DNA from 2 places in the Catenibacterium faecis genome. Region 2 is predicted to be linked to the other one. Evidence: predicted binding sites of a transcription regulator. Region 2 holds the regulator's gene; the other holds the start of a gene.
The links. The regulator Rex, encoded in region 2, represses fermentation and respiration genes when NADH is low (regulators of the CRP and FNR family bind a similar motif). The targets are predictions, from matches to a motif close to GTGAANNNNTTCAC.

Region 1: adhE (bifunctional acetaldehyde-CoA/alcohol dehydrogenase) is a predicted target of Rex. The motif match lies at 1,257-1,270, and genes of this name have one in related genera.

What each region holds. Positions count from the first base shown of each region.
Region 1 is NZ_JACRWG010000033.1:10,265-13,697, reverse strand. It holds gene pepF (oligoendopeptidase F) at 1-486, shown strand, start outside; gene H8909_RS08255 (type I restriction-modification enzyme R subunit C-terminal domain-containing protein) at 757-1,113, shown strand; gene adhE (bifunctional acetaldehyde-CoA/alcohol dehydrogenase) at 1,361-3,433, shown strand, end outside.
Region 2 is NZ_JACRWG010000031.1:21,821-25,253, reverse strand. It holds gene tsaB (tRNA (adenosine(37)-N6)-threonylcarbamoyltransferase complex dimerization subunit type 1 TsaB) at 1-101, shown strand, start outside; gene rimI (ribosomal protein S18-alanine N-acetyltransferase) at 92-529, shown strand; gene tsaD (tRNA (adenosine(37)-N6)-threonylcarbamoyltransferase complex transferase subunit TsaD) at 529-1,542, shown strand; gene H8909_RS08010 (redox-sensing transcriptional repressor Rex) at 1,535-2,179, shown strand; gene asnS (asparagine--tRNA ligase) at 2,185-3,433, shown strand, end outside.

The DNA.
Region 1 (3,433 bases), on a different contig from region 2:
GAACGTTTAGCTTTATTAAACCATTATCTAGAAGGTTTCAAGGGAACAGTTTATCGTCAGACAATGTTTGCAGAATTTGAAAGAGATGCACATGCCATGGCAGAAAGAGGAGAAGCCATCACTGCAGCAAGCATGAATACATTATATAAGAACTTGATCAAAGATTATTTTGGTGAAGATCTAGTCATTGATGATGAAGTACAGTATGAATGGGCTAGAATTCCTCATTTCTATAGACCATTCTATGTATATAAGTATGCAACAAGTTATTGTGCAGCAGTTGCGCTAAGTGAAGCAATTCTTAATAATGAAGATGGTGCAGTAAAGAAATACTTAGAATTCTTATCAATGGGTGGTAGTGCTTATCCATTAGATGAATTAAAGCATGCAGGTGTAGATTTTAGTACACCAGAACCTGTATCTAGAGCTTTAACTAAGTTCAGTCAGATTCTAGATGATGTAGAAGAAACATTAAAGAAATTATAAGAATGAGAGATTAGCATGAATTTAAAAACAAAAAAATAATTTTTTCAATTTTGTTAATTATGTTAGTTCTAGGATTAATAGGATTGTATTCTTACTATAATTTTTAATATGCCGTGAGCAAGAAGTCATAGGACAACCCGAAAGGGTTGTTTTATTTTATGGTATAAGTAAGATAAAGAAAGCATTTATTGACTGTATAAATACACATAATATAGAGAACTGTTAACATAAAAGTACTAGTTATTTTGTATAAGAATCTTATTATATGAAATGAAACATCTAGAAAACTTGTTATGGATAGACCTGAGAAGTAAAGACGATTATCGATTACATTTTGGTGATACACCTATCACAAGATTAATTAGAAAGATAGTGGGATTAGATAGACAAGCAGCTATGGCTGAATTCTCACGTTTCTTAGATGATCAGAGCTTGAATTCTAGACAGATTCACTTTGTAGAGTTATTAGTAGATTATATTGTGAAGAATGGTTTCATTGAAGACAAGAAGGTTTTGTTACAGGATCCTTTCAAGTCAATTGGTAGTATGAGTGCCTTGTTTAAGGATAAGATGAATATTGCAAGAGAGATATTAAAGACTGTAGATACGTTCAGCGAAAGATGTTAAAAGAAAACGTTCACAATTTTGAGAGTATTCTATCACTATAAAAAATAATTATAATTTAAATTTTTGATATAAACTAAGCAGAAAAACACCTAATCGGATATCCCTAAACTGCAAACGTTTACAGTAAATGCATTCTACAAATTGTGTAAATTTTCACAAAAGTATGCTTGTTTTTTCACAAGAAGTCATGTATAGTGAACTTACAAAATATGAATAAGAAATATTTTGGTCAATGGAGGATATAAAAATGGCTGATAAGAAAGTCGAAAAGAAAGTTGAAGAATGGACAGAAGAAAAGACTGATGCTTGCATTGATGAGTTAGTTAATAACGCATTAACAGCATTAGACGAATTCGAAGGTTTTGACCAGGAAACTGTTGACTACATCGTAGCAAAGATGTCAGTTGCTGGTCTTGATAAGCACGGTGTTCTTGCAGAAGCTGCAGTAAAAGAAACTGGCCGTGGTGTATTTGAAGACAAAGCTGTTAAGAACTTATTCGCTTGTGAATATGTTACTAACAACATGCGTCATACAAAGACTGTAGGTATTATTAATGAAGATCCACTTACTGGTATCACTGAAATCGCTGAACCAGTTGGTGTTGTTTGTGGTATCGTTCCAGTAACAAACCCAACTTCTACAGTTATCTTTAAGTCTTTAATCGCTATGAAGACTAGAAACCCAATTATCTTCTCATTCCACCCAGGTGCTCATGACTGTTCAGTTATGGCTGCTAAGGTAATGTTAGATGCTGCAGTAAAAGCTGGTGCTCCTAAGAACGTAATCCAGTGGTTACCAATGAAAACTATGTATGCAACTAGTGCATTAATGAATCATCCAGGTGTTGCTACTATCTTAGCTACTGGTGGTAACGCAATGGTTAAGGCTGCTTACTCTTGTGGTAAACCTGCTTTAGGTGTAGGTGCTGGTAACGTTCCTGCATACGTAGAAAAGTCTTGTAAAATCAAAATGGCAGCAAACGATATTTATTTATCAAAATCATTCGATAATGGTATGATTTGTGCATCTGAACAGGTTGTTGTTGTAGATCACGAAATCTATGATGAATTCAAGAAAGAACTTGGTCGTTATCATGTACATTTCTGTAATGCTGAAGAAAAGAAGAAACTTGAACAGTTCATGTTCGGTGCAACAGCATACAGTGAAAACGTAAATGAAGCTAGATTAAACAGCATTGTTCCAGGTAAGAACGCTACTTGGATCGCTGAACAGGCTGGTTTCAAAGTAGCTGATGATGTTCAGATCTTAGTTTGCGAAGTTAAGGAAATCGGTCCTAATGAACCAATGACTAGAGAAAAACTTTCTCCAGTATTAGGTATGATCAAAGCAAACTCTACAGAAGATGGTATTGAAAAGGCTGCTCAGACTGTTGAATTCAACGGTTTAGGACATTCAGCTGCAATCCATACTACTAATCATGAAATTTCTAAAGCATTCGGTAAGAGAATCAAAGCTATCCGTATTATTGAAAACGCTCCATCTACATTCGGTGGTATCGGTTCAGTATACAATGCATTCTTACCTTCATTAACACTTGGTTGTGGTTCTTATGGTCATAACTCAGTATCAAACAACGTAAGTGCTATTAACTTACTAAATATTAAGAGAATAGGGAGACGTAACAACAATATGCAATGGGTTAAACTTCCTCCAAAGATTTATTTCGAAAGAAATTCAATCAGATATCTTAGAGATATGAAGGAAATGAAGAAAGCAATGATCGTTACAGACAGAGGTATGTATGACCTTGGTTATGTAGGAAAGATCGAAGATGTTATCAAGAGAAGACGTAACAAAGTAGACGTTGACTTATTCATCGACGTTGAACCAGATCCATCTTTAGATATGACTCTTAAGGGTCTTGAAATCATGAAGAGCTTCCAGCCTGATACAATCATCGCTATCGGTGGTGGATCTTCAATGGATGCTGCTAAAGTTATGTGGTTAATGTATGAACATCCAGAAGTTAACTTCGATGACATCAAGCAGAAATTCATGGATATCAGAAAGAGAGCATTCAAGTTCCCAGAACTTGGTAAGAAAGCTAAGTTAGTATGTATCCCAACTACTTCAGGTACAGGTTCAGAAGTAACTCCATTCGCAGTTATCACTGATACTAAGGAAAACAAGAAATATCCATTAACTGACTACGCTTTAACTCCAACAATCGCTATTGTTGACCCTGAATTCGCTATGTCTATGCCACCAAAAATCGCTGCAGATACTGGTATCGACGTATTAACTCATGCTGTTGAAGCATATGTTTCAATCTTAGCTTCTGACTTCACTGATGGTTGG
Region 2 (3,433 bases):
ATATTTATGCATTAGCTCAGATGGCTGATCCAATCAAGAATGTTGATCTATTAGTACCAACTTATATTAAAGATGTTGAGGCTAAAAAAGCATGTTATTAAGAAAAATGCAGGAAGAAGATCTTGATGAGATTGAAAGACTAGAAGGGTTATTGTTTTCCCCTGCCTGGTCTAAAGAAGATTTTCTTCATGAATTAAAGACAAATGATTATGCTCATTATTATGTTCTTGTAGATGACAAAATTGTTGGTTATGCAGGATTCTGGTATGCTTATGAAAACTGTGAACTGACTACAATTGGTATTGATCCAAATTATCAGGGAAAAGGTCTTTCTAAGTTATTGATGGATTATGGATTAAAAGAAGGACATAATAAAGGATGTATGAATTATAGTTTGGAAGTACGTGTATCAAATGAACGTGCGATTCGTTTATATAAGAAGTATGGCTATGAGATATGTGCTATACGTAAAGATTATTATGCAGACCATGAGGATGCCTATCTCATGGTAAGAAAGGAGGAAAAATAATGGCTGTTATTCTAGCTATTGAATCAAGTTGTGATGAAATGAGTGTTGCAATCCTTAAGGATGGAAAAGAGTTATTAAGTCATGTTGTTGCATCACAGATTGATATCCATAAACAATATGGTGGTGTTGTTCCAGAAATTGCCAGTCGTAAACATGTTGAATGTGTCAGCACTGTTTTAAAGGAAGCACTTAGTCAGGCAGATATTTCTATTGAGGAGATTGATGCAATTGCAGTCACTAAAGGACCAGGACTTGTAGGTTCTTTGCATGTTGGAATGCAGGAAGCCAAGACATTGGCTATTTACTTAAATAAGCCTTTGATTGGTGTACATCATATTGCGGGGCATATTTATGCCAATGAACTAGTAAATGATATTGAATATCCTGCAATGGCATTAGTTGTTTCAGGAGGACATACAGAACTTGTTTATATGAAAAAGGAATTCTCTTTTGAGGTCATTGGTACAACATTTGATGATGCGATTGGAGAAGCCTATGATAAGGTAGGACGTGTTTTACATCTTCCATATCCTGGAGGACCTGTATTAGATAAAATGGCACATGAGGGAACTCATAGCTATACACTTCCTAAACCACTTGATGATGGAAGCTATAACTTCAGCTTCAGTGGCTTAAAGAGCGCTGTCATCAACTTAAAGCATAATGCAGACCAAAGAGGAGAGGAAATCAATGGCAATGACTTAGCCTGCTCATTCCAGGATGTGGCTATGGATACGATTGCTTCTAAAGCTTTAGCAGCTGCTCATGATCTTGGTGTAAAACAGATTATTGTAGCAGGTGGTGTAAGTGCGAACAAAGGTCTCAGAGAAAAAATGAGTACAAGTGATATTCCTGTTATTTTTCCACCATTGAAGTATTGTACAGATAATGCAGCAATGATTGCGTCTGCTGCAAGTATTATGTATAAATATAATATGTTTGCCCCTTTGGACTTATCTGTTAAGCCGGATTATGACTTAGAGGCAGAAAGTGTAGGAGATAACTATGAGTAATGAAAAGAAACAGAAAATTTCACGTGCGACGATGACACGTTTTCCTGTTTATTTGAAGGCTTTAAGAGTTATGGGACATGAAGGTAAGGAAAACTTCTTATCGAGTGAACTTGCAGAAGTTACTCATATCCAGGATACGACTATTCGTCGTGATTTTGGCTTTTTGCCTCAGAAGAATACACTTGGTAAAAGAGGCTATGGTTATGATACAAAAGAGATGATTGAAACACTCAGTGATTTCTTAGGTTTAGGACTTGATGAACCTATTATTCTCATTGGTGTAGGTAACTTAGGATCAGCTATTTTGAAATATAACCGCTGGAAATATACAGTGGGACAGATTGTCTGTGCTTATGATAAAGATGCTAATATTGAAGGTGAACGTTTTGGTGTCAAGATTCATAAGAGTGATGATTTGGAAAAAACATTCCCTAAGGACTGTAAGATTGCGATTCTCGCAATTTCTGATAATGTACAGGAAATGGTGGACCGCTTAGTAGCATTAGGGATTAAAGGCATTGTAGACTTCACCCACTCTCATTTCATTGTACCTCAGGGAGTAGAAGTACAGAATGTGGATGTTGTTGTCGCAATACAAGAATTAGAATTAAAAATGAAATCAAATACAAAGGAGTAAGAAGGATGTTTGAATTTATGACAGTAAGAGAACTTTATGAAATCTGTCGTGCAGATAACGCTGTAGAAACAGATAACGTAGAGTATGTAGAATTAGAAGGATGGGTAAGAACAAATAGAGATAGTGGTAAACTAGGATTCATCGCATTAAATGATGGTTCTTATTTTAGAAACTGCCAGGTTGTTTACTTAAAAGAAAAATTAAAGAACTTTGATGAAGTTTCACATATCTCAACTGGTTCAGCTATTCATGTATTAGGTAAATTAAAATTAACACCTGATGCAAAACAGCCATTTGAAGTAGAAGCCACTGAAATTATTCTTGAAGGTGACTGTGATAGTGATTATCCATTACAGAAGAAGAGACATTCTTTTGAATTTATGAGAGAAATCCCTCATTTAAGACCAAGAGCAAACTCATTCTATGCTATCTTCAGATTAAGATCTGTATTATCTATGGCTATTCATGAGTTCTTCCAGGATCAGGGATTCGTATATGTACATACACCAATCATTACATCTAATGATGGTGAAGGTGCTGGAGAAATGTTTAGAGTCACAACTATTGATGATACTGATTTCTCTAAGGATTTCTTTGAAAAAGAAGCATACTTAACAGTAACAGGACAGTTACATGTAGAAGCATTCGCTATGGCATTTAGAGATGTATATACTTTTGGTCCTGCATTCAGAGCTGAAAACTCAAATACATCAAGACACGCCAGTGAATTCTGGATGGTAGAACCAGAAATCGCATTTGCGGATCTTGAAGATGATATGTGTTTAATTGAAGAAATGGTTAAATATTGTATTCAGTACTGCTTAGATAATGCTCCAGAAGAAATGAAATTCTTTGAACAGATGGTTGACCATGATTGTATCAACCGTATCACAAAGGTTAGAGATTCTCACTTTGCACGTATGACTTATACAGAAGCTATTGATCATCTATTAAAAGCTGATGTGAAGTTTGACAACAAGGTTGAATGGGGTATTGATTTAAATGCTGAACATGAACGTTATATCTGTGAAGAAGTTGTAGGTGGTCCTGTATTCTTAACAGATTATCCAAAAGAAATCAAAGCGTTCTATATGCGTTTAAATGATGACAACAAGACAGTTGCAGCATGTGACTTATTAGTACCAGGCATCGGTGAATTAGTTGGTGGTTCACAGAGAGAAGAACGTTATGATGTTCTTGAAAAGCTTATGGATGAAAAGGGCATGAACAAAGAAACACTACAGTGGTATATGG